Regions from separate parts of the Amycolatopsis sp. PS_44_ISF1 genome, predicted to be linked through region 1. Evidence: riboswitches for the same ligand, from Rfam matches in the RefSeq annotation. Region 1 holds a riboswitch; each other region holds the start of a gene.
What was found. Region 1 has a riboswitch for cobalamin ahead of NYF13_RS20330 (hypothetical protein). Riboswitches for the same ligand answer to the same signal wherever they lie in the genome.
Positions count from the first base shown of each region.

Region 2: linked by a shared signal. The riboswitch ahead of NYF13_RS07290 (hypothetical protein) and the one ahead of NYF13_RS20330 (hypothetical protein) in region 1 are both predicted to bind cobalamin.
Region 3: linked by a shared signal. The riboswitch ahead of metE (5-methyltetrahydropteroyltriglutamate--homocysteine S-methyltransferase) and the one ahead of NYF13_RS20330 (hypothetical protein) in region 1 are both predicted to bind cobalamin.

Region 1 is NZ_JANUXO010000002.1:1,329,974-1,334,140, reverse strand. Features, by position in the region: gene NYF13_RS20335 (hypothetical protein) at 1,080-1,382, shown strand; adenosylcobalamin (AdoCbl) riboswitch at 1,633-1,778, shown strand; gene NYF13_RS20330 (hypothetical protein) at 1,820-4,167, shown strand, end outside.
Region 2 is NZ_JANUXO010000001.1:1,602,160-1,606,326, forward strand. Features, by position in the region: gene arfB (alternative ribosome rescue aminoacyl-tRNA hydrolase ArfB) at 1-291, shown strand, start outside; gene NYF13_RS07280 (GNAT family N-acetyltransferase) at 307-1,050, opposite strand; gene NYF13_RS07285 (Gfo/Idh/MocA family oxidoreductase) at 1,380-2,276, opposite strand; cobalamin riboswitch at 2,320-2,455, shown strand; gene NYF13_RS07290 (hypothetical protein) at 2,470-3,129, shown strand; gene NYF13_RS07295 (CbiQ family ECF transporter T component) at 3,110-4,167, shown strand, end outside.
Region 3 is NZ_JANUXO010000002.1:2,143,569-2,147,735, forward strand. Features, by position in the region: gene NYF13_RS23755 (ribonucleoside-diphosphate reductase subunit alpha) at 1-936, shown strand, start outside; gene NYF13_RS23760 (ribonucleotide-diphosphate reductase subunit beta) at 950-2,023, shown strand; cobalamin riboswitch at 2,148-2,297, shown strand; gene metE (5-methyltetrahydropteroyltriglutamate--homocysteine S-methyltransferase) at 2,417-4,167, shown strand, end outside.

The DNA.
Region 1 (4,167 bases):
CTCGGCGATGCACCCGTTTATTTACGTTTCGTAAAATAGCCTTGCACCAGCGCGTGGTCGCGCTCGGTAAGGATCGGTGTTGCATATTGTTTCCGGCTGCCAACGCAAGGGGCATACCGGTGGTTTCGAATATTCTGCACCGGCGATCACGGAAGCCGAGCTGGCCTTGAATGTCCCCGCCGCCCGGCAGTGCCCGGCCCGAGACGGTTCCGGCCGTTGCGTCAACCATGGTGGTGACTTTCCGTACCACTCTTATGAGTGACATTTATGACGATGACTCGGTTACGCCTCGTGTGCTTCACGTGGTTGTTCCACCCCTCGCGCCAGCCGGGCGGCGCTGGCCTGCATGATCACCCGATCCGGCGGTCCGTGCAGATGGACCTGCATATTCCAATGGTTTCGCTGCTCTGGGGTGATGCGCCGGGAACGTGATAGACCGTCGGTAGCTGGAAATGCGACGGTTCCAGTAACTGTTCTCCGTGGTAGCGCGGAGTAGTCGCGCGAGTCACCCGAACCGCTGGGCGACGCGGAAATACCGCTCAGCGAGACACTCGTAGTAGGTCGTGGGGTGACTGTGCGTTCTCCGTCAGGATGGGATGACCCGAGTTCCCGGGAAGGGAGCAGCGCCGGCGAAGAGGAGCGGGGCCCCTTGCTCGAACAAGAGGCCCCGCGGTGTCCGATGACCAGCCCGTGAAGACGAGGAAAGGGACCTGGTGACTGTACCGCTGGAAAGGCCACGCGAACCAGGGAAACGCCCACCGTGCCGACCGAGCGCCGCCGGACGCGGGAGTACCGAGCCGGAGCGAGCCGGGCCTCTTGCTCCGGACCCGCGACGAGGCGGTCTCTCCGGCGGATTCGCCGCCGAGCGGGCACGGGTCGACGAAGAACCCACGGCGACCGCCCCGAAACCGCGCGCTGCACCCTCGCCGGCCGACCTGGCACCGCGTGCTGCGCCCTTGTCGGCCGCCCCGGCACCGCGCGCTGCACCCTTGTCGGCCGACCCGGAGCCGTCCGGAGTTGCAGTTCCGCAGCGGGTCGACGTGGCCGGGTGCTTCAAGGCCGAGGATCCGGAGCCGCGGGTGGCCAGTGCCGAGGAGATGATCGCGGCGGCGGCGAAGGTGCTGGCTGGGCGTGAGCACGGCCGTCATCGCCGGCCCGAAAGCGGTGACGGCCGGCTGCGCCGGTTGGCCGGCCCGCTTTCGGCCTGGGTAGCCGCGGTCCGCACGGTCCTCTTCCTCCTCGCGGGGGGCTGCGCCGTGGCCGCGGTGGTGACGACGACCGACCCCCGCATCGCCGCTTCGCTCGGCACGTTCGTCGTCATCACGAGCTTGGTCGGCGCCGGCGCGCTCTGGCCGCGCCGCACCCGGGTGCCACGGGGATGACGACGCCTGCCGATCCCGGGCACCGCGAGGAAGGGCATCGCTACCCGGGATCGGCGGCGCAGTGAGGAGCAGCGAATCTTGGCGGACCGGGCCGACTACTGGAACCCCGGATCCCGATCGCTACCGGCAGTGCTCGCCCCGGCGTCATCCGTGACCGTCCACCCCTGGCGGTCTACGGCACCCCGGTGAACTGCGCGACTACCGGTCCCCCCGCCGCCTCGGCGGTGTTAAGGTCAGCCGGTTTTCGCACAACTGCACGAATTCATGCCCGCGACGGGGAAGCCGGTCGAAATCCGGCGCTGTCGCGCAACCGTGGGTCACTCAGGTGACGAGTCGGGTCCACCTCGCGGGCAGGTGATGTCAAAGCCGCTGCCGCGTTAGCAGGGGCCGGCGCTGGACGCCGTCCTCCCCGTGGTCGCGCTGGGGATGGGGGAGTGGTGTCGGGCAGACGCTTCGGTGCGGTCGTGGTGTGCGGACTGCTGGCCGTCCTGGTGGCGGCCCCGGCCGGTCCGGTGTGGGCGGTCGGGGCCCGGGAAGCCGGCGAGCAGCAGGTCGGCAGTCAACGGAGCACCGCCCACCAAGGTGTGCGCGCCTGGCCGAACAGTGCCGAACTCGCCGCCCGCCAAGACGTGCGGGCCTGGGAAGCCGACGCCGGACCGGTGGCCGCGCAAGGCGCGCGCGCCCGAAAGGCCGACGCCGGACTGGTGGCCGCGCGGGGCGCGCGAGCCCGGGAGGCCGACGCCGGACTGGTGGCCGGGCAAGGCGTGCGGGCCCGGCCGGTCGCCGTCCCGGGGGCTGGTGAGGCACCGGCCGGTCGCCCGGGCACTGCCGATCAACCCGCCGCCGCCGCGAACTCGCAGTGGCTCGCCCGGCAGTTGAGCGCTGAGGGCACCCTGCAGAACCCGCTCGGCGGGGCGCTGCCCGACCACGGGCTGATGATCGATTCGGTGTTCGCGATGTACGCCTCCGGGCGGGGTGAGCTGGCCGCGCCGATCACCTCCTACCTGGAGAAGCACGCCACCGACTACTACACCTGGGACGGACTCGTGCACGGCCAGGGCTACGACGCGGTCATCACCGGCGGTGCCGCGGCCAAGGTGCTGGTCGCGGCCGAGGTCGCGGGCCGGGACCCGAGGAACTTCGGCGGGCACGACATGGTCGCCGAGACCCTGGGCGCGATCCCGCGCCAGGGGCGCGACCGGGGGCGGGTCAGCGACTACTCCAAGGACCCGGCGCTGGCGAGCGGGGTCAGCAACAACTCCAACACCTTCGGCCAGGCCCTCGGCGTGATCGGGCTGGCCCGGGTGCACGAGAACGACCAGCCGGCCATCGACACCCTGGTGAACCAGCAGTGTTCCGAAGGCTACTTCCGGATCTTCTTCGGCTACCTCCCCACCGGCGGAACCGGCGCCGACGCCTACCGCCTGTCCAGCTGCGACGAGGGCAAGGCGACCGGGGAATCGGCCAAGGACGGCGACACCACCGGGCTGTCCCTGTCCGCGATGCTCGCCGCGCGCGACGCGGGTGCGACGGGCCTCGACGCCCGGATCGGCCGGACCGTCGCCTGGCTCGAGGCCGACCAGGACCCGGGCGGCGGCTGGGGCGGCGGCGTCGGGACCGAGGCGCCGAACACCAACAGCACCGGGCTCATCGTCCAGGCGCTGGCCGACGCGGGGGGCGCGGACGCGGCCGTGGCCAAGGGGGTGGCCTTCCTGAAGGCGGCCCAGGTCACCGCGGCCGCCGACCCGGGTGATCGGCTCCAGGACCAGATCGGCGCGATCGCGTACACCCCGTCGGAGTACACCAAGGCGAAACCGGACGGGATCGGGAGCCTCGACACCTGGATCCGCGCGAGCGCGCAGGCCTCGCTGGGGCTTTCGCAGATCGGCTTCTACGCGCTCACCGGGGGAGTCCTGCCGGTCAAGCCCGTCCCGCCGCCCTCGCCGGGCGCGAAACCGGGGGAGGACCACCAGGCGGTGCCGCCCACCGCTGGCGGGTCGCCGTCGCGTCCGCCGGAGACCTCGTTCGCCGCTGGTTCCCCCGGCCCGGCCCCGCAATCCCCGGCCGGGCGCCTCGGCGCGTACCTGGCGGGCCGGCTGGCCGGGGGCGACCACGTCGAGACCACGCAGGACGGCCGGACCTATGTGGACTACGACCTCACCGCGGACCTCGTGCTCGCCCTCCGGACCCTCGGTGGGCCACTCGAAGCCGCGGATCGGGCGTCGCGGTTCCTGCTGAGCCCGGACTCGATCAACGCCTACGCGCACGGGGCGCCGTATGAGCCGTCTTCGGCCGCGTACGTCGAACCGCTGGCGAAGCTCCAGATCATCGCCCAGTTCCTGGCCGGTGGCGAAGACGCGCCGGCCGGGCTGCGGTCCACGATCACCCAGTTGCACACCGCTCTCACGGCGTTGCGGGGCGGCGACGGGGAATTCGCCGACACCGGCCGGTTCGCCGACCCCACCCGGACCACCCGGCGGCAGGCATGGGGGGTCCTGGCGGCCACCGCGGTCTCCGACACCACCGGCGCGCGGTCCGGCCTGGACTTCCTGCTCGGCCACCAGTGCCGGGACGGGCTGTTCCCGGTGGCGGTGAACGCCGGGCCGTGCGCGACCGGCGACGCGGCGTCGACCTCGGCCGTGGTCCAGGCGCTGGTCGTGCGGGCCCGCCCACCGGCCGCCGGACCGGTCCCGGGCCTGGTCCCGGGCGACTGGAGCCGCGACCGGGCCGCCGTGCTGGAGTCCGCGGCCGGGGCACTGTCGGCCCGGCCGGACCGCGCCGGGCT
Region 2 (4,167 bases), on a different contig from region 1:
GCCCGGTCGGCCGCGATCCCGCCGCCGCTGAAGGAGCGCATCCTGGCGCGGCTGGCGGGGCGGCTGGTCGACGGGGTGCTGACCATCGCCGCCAGCGAGCACCGCTCCCAGCTGATGAACCGCGACGCGGCCCGTGAACGGCTTGCCTCGGCGTTGCTGGCCGCCTCCGCGCCGCCGCCGGCCAAGCGGCGTCCGACCAAGCCCTCCCGGGGCTCGAAGGAACGCCGCTTGGCCGCGAAGAAGCGCCGTGGCGACGTCAAGCGCGGCCGCGGCGGCCGGTTCGACGACTGAAGCGCTCCGTACTGCTCAGCCCAGGCAGAAGTGCACGCACTCGCCGGCCCGCTGGTAGCCGACGCGGCGGTACACGGTGGCGATCCCCTCGTCGCCGGGAGTGAGGAAGACCGTGTGCGCGCCCCGGTCGTGCCCCAGCCGCGTGAGGTGCGCGGTGATGGCCGACGCGATGCCGCGGTGGCGGTGGGTCGCCGCGACGCCGATGCCCGCGATCTCGGCGGTGCCGTTCTCGATCTCCAACGCCACGCCGCCGCCGACGATTTCGCCGGTCACCGTGTCCTCGACGAGCACGGCCCGCTCTCCGTGGGCCAGCGTGCCGGCCAGCTCGGCGTCGGACACGTCGGGGGACTCGCCGAAGGCCACGTTCTGCGCCGCGCGCAGGCCGCGCGCTTCGGACTCGTTCGACGGCGCGCGCAGCCCGATGCCGGCGGGCGCCGGGCGGTCCACGAAGTCGGCCGGGGTGCAGGTCATCAGCGGGATGCGCCGCTCCACGGCGTAACCCTGGTCGATCAGGCGCTCTTCGAGGTCCGGGGCGGCCTCGGTGAAGAACTCGAGCCGCGGCAGCAGGCCGCGGCGACGGTAGGCCGCGGTCAGCCGCACGATCTCGGCGGCCGAGGGCACGGCGTCGTCGTCGGGGATCGCGTAGTTGAGCATCGGGTGGCCGGTGTCCCGCGCGAAGGTGGCGAGGAACGGGCCTACGCGTTCGGTGTCCCGGCCGCGGGGCGCGGTCGTGCGGACATAAGCCTGGATGACGGACATGAGCCGGGTGAACCCTTTCGGGGTCGAGGGAGGAGCGCGTGCGCGGAGCACGCGCCGGGGGCGACGCGGAGGTGCTCGCGTCCGGCCTGGCTTCGGCCGACGCGGGCAGCGGCGGCGAACATAGGCGTTCCTTCGTCCGAAACGGGTTTGGCCCGAGTCTCGCACCTGGGGCAAGGGGTTTTCCGGCGCGGCGCCGAGGGGCGGGCAAGATCCCTCCGACCGGCCTCGACCGTCCACAGTGGATGCTGTGGACAACCCTGTGGAAGGATTTCCACGACTTGGCCGGAAGCCTTATTTCACAACGAAAAGTAGTGGGACTGCCCTGTGTACTACTTGGCCAGCTCGCGGGCCCGTTCGATGATCCAGGACAGGTGCAGGCCACGCCGGACGTCGCACGGGTGCGTGGTGGTGCCGCTCGCGATCATCGCGGCGAAATCGTCGAGCAGGGCGGTGTAGGACGCCCCGGCCGTGCCCGCTCTGCGGCCGAGCGCGCGGTACCCGTGCTCGCCGTAGACGGCGACCTCCACGACGGTGGGCTGGATCGGCAGGTGCAGGGAGAGCGTCGCGGTGCTGATCGCGCCCCCCTCGTGGGCCAGCATCAGCTGCCAGAGGTCGCCTTCCCCGTGGTGCGCCGCGAGCACCTCGGTGATCCGGCCGAGGGCGGCGTCGAGCAGGTCGAACGCGTGCGGGCCGAGGTCGGAGATCGAGCCGCCGGCGTCGTCGCGGCGCCAGGGCGAAGCCGCGTACTGGCCGCCGAGCAGGGCGCCCGAGAGCCAGCGGGCGCCGCCGCCGCGCCAGCCACCCGCGCGGGTGATGTCGTCGAGCCATTCGCGGGTCGGCGTGGCGAACCGCAGGGTGAGCACGACCAGCGACGCCACCTCGTTCGAGGTCACGGCGTCGGCGAGCCGCTGCGCGCCGGCCAGGTCGGCGGCGATCGGCTTCTCCAGGATCACGTGCTTGCCCGCTTCGGCCGCCTTGACCGCCAGCTCGGCCTGCACGGCGGGTGGCACGGCGAAAGCCACCGCGTCGACCTGCGAAAGCAGCTCGTCGAAGTCGCCGGTGCCGATCGCCCCGTGCGCGTCGGCCAGCTCCGAGGCGGCGCCGGGACGACGGGCCCAGACGGCGGTGAGGGTGGTCCCGGGGTGGTCGGCCAGCCCGGGCGCGTGCACCGTGGTCGCCCACGGACCGGTTCCGACGAGTCCGACGCGCAGCTGTCCGATTCCCACGCCCGGAAGTGTAGGTGTGGCCGGTCTCGCTTCCGGCGGCTCCCTCCGGTGGGTTAACGTCGGTGGGTTCTTCGCCACGAACGGGGGAATCCGGTGCGAGTCCGGCGCTGGCCCGCAACCGTGATCGGCCCTGGCCGGGGCCGTGAGCCGGATCGCCCGCCGTGGTCCGATCCGATGCGAGGTTCGTCGACCGATGTCTGTTCCACCGCCCGCCTGGGGGCGCGTGCTCGCCGCGTGCGCGCTGCTGTTCACCTTCGGCCTGGCCGGGGCCGGCCCCGCCGCCGCGACCGTGCCCGGGAAGGGCGCCGCGGGCTACTGCCCGGACGCCACCGGGGTCACCGTGGTCGTCGACTTCCAGGACCTCGGCGGCGAACCGCTGATCCGGTGCGCGCCCGGGCCGCAGGAGAACGGCGTCACGGCCATGCAGAACGCGGGCCTGGACCTGGTCGGCGCCGGCAAGTACGGGCTGGCGCTGATCTGCCGGATCGAGGGCCGGCCCGCCGACCAGTCGTGCACCGGGCTGCCGCCGGAGAGCGCGTCGTGGAGCTTCTGGACCGCGGCCGACGGAGGCCGGTGGGAGTCGAGCCAGGTCGGCGTGCAGGGCTGGAAGCCGCCGGCGGGCAGCTTCGAGGGCTGGTCGTTCGCGCACAACAAGGCGTTCGCGGACTACCCGCCGCCGCGGACCGCACCCGTGCGAAAGGCGAACGCGCCGGCCGCACCGTCTGAGCCGACTGCCTCGTCCGACGGAGGTTTCCCCTGGGGTCTGGTGATCGGCATCGCGGTGATCGTGGTGATCGCGGCCGCCGGGATCGTGACCGGGCTTCGGCGACGGCGTGGCGCGGACCGCTCGTGAGCCGCGCGGCCGGCCGTTGACCGGTGTCCCGAGAGCGCTGCACCCGGGTGCGTGGTGGGTCTGGGCGCTCGCGCTCGCCGTCGCGGCCAGCCGGACCACGAACCCGCTGCTGCTCGGACTGGTGATCGCGGTGGCCGGGTTCGTGGTCGCCCACCGGCGCACGGACGCGCCGTGGGCGCTCTCCTTCCGGATGTACGCCTACGTCGGCGCGGTGATCGTGGTGTCGCGCGTGCTGTTCCGGATCCTCATCGGCGGCGAGGACGGCGGGCACGTGCTGTTCACGCTGCCGGCCATCCCGCTGCCCCGGGGCGCCGCCGGGATCACCCTGCTCGGCCCGACGTCGGCGGAGGAACTGCTGGGCGGGTTCTACGACGGGCTCCGGCTGGCCGCGATCGTGCTCTGCGTCGGCGCCGCGAACGCCCTGGCGAATCCGAAACGCCTGCTCAAAGCGGTTCCCGGGGCGTTGTACGAGGTGGGCACGGCCGTCACGGTCGCGCTCTCGGTGGCCCCGCAACTGGTGGAGAGCGTGCAGCGGGTGCGGCGCGCGCGACGGTTGCGAGCGGGCCGTTCGCGCGGCCTCCGGGCCGTGAAGGGGATCTTCGTGCCGGTGCTCGCGGACGCGGTGGACCGCTCGCTCCTGCTGGCCGCGGCGATGGACTCGCGGGGCTACGGGCGGCGGGGCTACCTCGCGCCGCGGGTGCGCGTGCTGATCGCGGTGTGCGTGCTCACCGGGATGATCGGGGTGGCCGTGGGCGTGTACGGAGTGCTCGACGGGACGTCGGCCTGGCTCGGCGTGCCGATGCTGGCGGTGGGGCTGGTGGTGGCGGGGGCCGGGTTCGTGCTCGGCGGCCGTCGCGTCCAGCGCACGGCGTACCGGCCCGACCGGTGGCGACGGCCGGAGACCCTGGTGGCGCTGTGCGGCGTCGGCGGGTGCGCGCTGCTGTTCGCGGCCGGGCCTTCGGGGTTGTACCCGTCCGCGCTGGAATGGCCCTCGCTGCCGGTCCTGCCCGTGTTGTCCGTGCTGATCGGGGCGCTGCC
Region 3 (4,167 bases), 810 kb from region 1:
TCCGCCTCGACCGACCTGGCCGAGGAGCGCGGCCGGTACCAGTCGTTCGAGGGCTCGCTGTGGAGCCGCGGCATCCTGCCGATCGACTCGATGCAGCTGCTGATCGACGCCCGCCAGGGTGACGCCCTCGACGTCGACACCTCCTCGACCCTGGACTGGGCGCCGCTGCGCCAGCGGGTCAAGACCGTCGGCATGCGCAACTCCAACGTGATGGCGATCGCGCCGACCGCGACGATCTCCAACATCTCCGGGGTCGGCCAGTCGATCGAGCCGCTGTTCCAGAACCTGTTCGTCAAGTCGAACATGTCCGGCGACTTCACCGTGGTCAACCCGCACCTGGTCAAGAGCCTCAAGGCCCGCGGCCTGTGGGACGAGGTGATGGTCAGCGACCTGAAGTACTTCGACGGCAGCCTCGGCCAGATCGACCGCGTGCCGGACGACCTGAAGGCGCTCTACGCCACCGCGTTCGAGATCGAGTCGAAGTGGATCGTGGACGCTGGCTCGGTCCGGCAGAAGTGGATCGACCAGGCGCAGTCGCTGAACCTCTACATCGCGGCGCCCAGCGGCCGCAAGCTCGACGAGCTGTACCGCTACGCCTGGCACAAGGGCCTCAAGACCACGTACTACCTGCGGGCCCAGTCCGCGACGCACGTGGAGAAGAGCACCCTGCGCGGCACCGACGGCAAGCTGAACGCGGTGTCCGCCGCCCCGGCCGCCGCCCCGGCCGCGGCGGTCCCGGCGCCGCCGGCCTCGGCCGCGGTCCCGGTCCCCTCCCCGGAGGCCGCGGTGCCGTCCGTGCCCGTCACGCCGCCCGTCACGCCGCCCGCCGCCCAGCCGGAGCCGAAGGAGCTGCCGAAGGTCGACGACGTCGACTTCGTCGCCACCGAAGGCGCGGCCTGCCGGATCGACGACCCCGACTGCGAAGCCTGCCAGTAAGGAACCCGAGAACATGACCAACGTGGAGACCCCCGGAGTCACCGGCCTCGGCGAGATCGAGGTCGGCGCCGAGCGGATCAGCGTCGACGACAAGCGGATGATCAACGCCCGCGCCGACGTCAACCAGCTGCTGCCGATGAAGTACCGCTGGGCGTGGGAGAAGTACCTCGCCGGCTGCAACAACCACTGGATGCCGACCGAGGTCGCCATGCAGGCCGACATCGCGCTGTGGAAGTCGGCCGACGGCCTCACCGAGGATGAGCGGCAGATGCTCAAGCGCAACCTCGGCTTCTTCGCCACGGCGGAGTCGCTGGTGGCCAACAACATCGTGCTCGCGGTCTACCGGCAGATCACCAACCCGGAGTGCCGCCAGTACCTGCTGCGCCAGGCGTTCGAGGAGGCCGTGCACACGCACACCTTCCAGTACATCTGCGAAAGCCTCGGCCTGGTCGAGGGCGAGCTGTTCAACATGTACCGCGAGGTTCCGTCCATTTCGGACAAGGACGCCTGGGCGCTGAAGTACACCCAGCACCTGGAGGACCCGGACTTCGAGACCGGCACGCCCGAGGCCGACACCGCGTTCCTGCGCGACCTGGTGGCGTTCTACGTGATCTTCGAGGGCATGTGGTTCTACACCGGCTTCGCGCAGATCCTCTCGCTCGGCCGGCGGAACAAGATGGTCGGCATCGCCGAGCAGTACCAGTACATCCTGCGCGACGAGTCGATCCACCTGAACTTCGGCATCGACTGCATCAACCAGATCAAGATCGAGAACCCGCACCTGTGGACCGAGCAGTTCCAGGCCGAGGTGCGCGGGATGCTGAAGGAGGCGTGTGAGCTGGAGGTCGCCTACGCCCGCGACACCATGCCCCGCGGCATGCTCGGCCTGTCGGCGCAGTTGTGCGAGCAGTACATGCACTTCATCACCGACCGGCGCGCGCAGCAGATCGGCCTCGCGCCCATCTTCGGGGAGACGGAGAACCCGTTCCCCTGGATGTCGGAGGCGATGGACCTGAAGAAGGAGAAGAACTTCTTCGAGACCCGCGTGATCGAGTACCAGTCGGGCGGCGCCCTCGACTGGGACTGATCCCGCCATCCGGGATTCGGGCGGGATTTGTGCCACGCCCGGCCCCGAGCGCTAGGCTCGGCCACGCCACTGGTTCGCCCAGGGCGTGGCCGAGCTGTTTTCGCGGCCGCACCCCGGTCGAGGCAACAGGGAACCCGGTGTGAATCCGGGACTGCCCCCGCAGCGGTGAGTGGGAACGAAAGCCGTCACCACGAGAAGTGGTGAAGCACTGGGCGCGAGCCTGGGAAGCGACGGCGAGTAGGCGTGCGCACGGCGCCCACGAGTCCGAAGACCTGCCCGTGGCACGCGCGCCGACGGCGTGCGTGAGTCCGGGCCTCGTGGGAGCAGGCGCGACGCGAAACGCGGCCCCTTCGCGTGCCCGGACTCGTTCGGCGAGCTCGCGAGGAGAGAGCTGTGAACACCATCGGCACCACCGTCCTGGGCAGCCCGCGCATCGGGCCGGACCGGGAGCTCAAACGGGCACTGGAGCGGTACTGGGCGGGCCGGATCGACGCCGCGGAACTGCTGGCCACCGGCCGCGGGTTGCGCACCCGGGCCTGGACCGGGCAGCGCGAAGCCGGCCTGGACTCGATCCCGTCCAACACCTTCTCCCACTACGACCAGGTGCTCGACACCGCCGAGCTGTTCGGCGCGCTGCCCGAGCGCTTCACCGGTCTGGGTCTTTCACCGCTCGACACCTACTTCGCGGCGGCACGCGGCGTGCAGGACGCGCCCGCGCTCGAAATGACGAAGTGGTTCGACACCAACTACCACTACCTGGTCCCCGAGCTGGGCCCGGACACGAAGTTCACCCTCACCGGCAGCAAACCGCTCGACGAGTACCGCGAGGCCCGTGCGCTCGGTATCGAAACGCGCCCGGTGCTGGTGGGCCCGGTCACCTTCCTGCTGCTGGCCAAGGCGACCACGCCGGGCTTCGAGCCGCTGGAGCTGCTCGACGAACTGCTCCCGGCCTACGCCGAACTGCTGCGCCGGCTGCACGACGAGGGCGTGGAGTGGGTCCAGTTCGACGAGCCGGCCTTCGCCGGCGATCGCCGCACCCCCGAGCTCAACGCGCTGACCCGCGCGTACCACGTGCTGGCCAAGGCCGAGGACCGGCCGAAGCTGCTGGTCGCCGGGTACTTCGGCGGCCTGGGCCGCGGGCTGGGCGTGCTGGCCCGTTCGCCGATCGAGGCGCTGGCCGTCGACCTGGTCACCGACGAGTCCTTTGTGGACACCGTTGCGGCCGAGGGCGCGCTGCGGGACAAGGAGGTGCTCGCCGGGGTGGTCGACGGCCGCAACGTGTGGCGCACCGACCCGGACCGCGCGCTGGAGAAGGCGCGCAAGCTGCTCGGCACCGCCGCGGCCGTCAGCGTCTCGACCTCCTGTTCGCTGCTGCACGTGCCCTACGACGTGGAGCGCGAGACGAGCCTCGACCCGCGGGTGAAGGGCTGGCTCGCCTTCGCGCGGCAGAAGGTGGACGAAGTCGTGCTGCTCGGCCGGGCGCTGCGGGCGGAGGGCCGCGAAGACGGCGAGGGCGCCGACCTCGGCGCGGCCCGCGCGGCGGTGGCGGACCGGGCCGCGGCCACGGAGGTGACCGACCCGGCGGTGCGGCAGCGGCTCGCCGCCCTGCGCCCGGAGGACGCCACGCGCCCGCCGTACGAGCAGCGCGCGGCGGCGCAGCAGGCCGAACTGGGCCTGCCGCCGCTGCCGACCACCACGATCGGCTCGTTCCCGCAGACCACCGAGGTCCGCAAGGCCCGCGCGGCGCTGCGCTCGGGCGAGCTGGACCAGGCCGGGTACGTGGCCGGGATGCACGCCGAGATCGAGCGCGTGGTCCGGCTGCAGGAGGAGCTGGGCCTCGACGTGCTGGTGCACGGCGAGCCCGAGCGCAACGACATGGTGCAGTACTTCGCCGAGCAGCTCGACGGCTTCGCCGCCACCGACTTCGGCTGGGTGCAGTCCTACGGTTCCCGCTGCGTCCGCCCGCCGATCCTGTTCGGCGACGTCTCCCGGCCGGCGCCGATGACCGTGCCGTGGGCCCGGCACGCCCAGCGGCTGAGCGAAAAGCCGGTGAAGGGCATGCTGACCGGCCCGGTGACCATCCTGGCCTGGTCCTTCGTCCGCGACGACCAGCCGCCGGCCGACACCGCGCTGCAGGTCGCGCT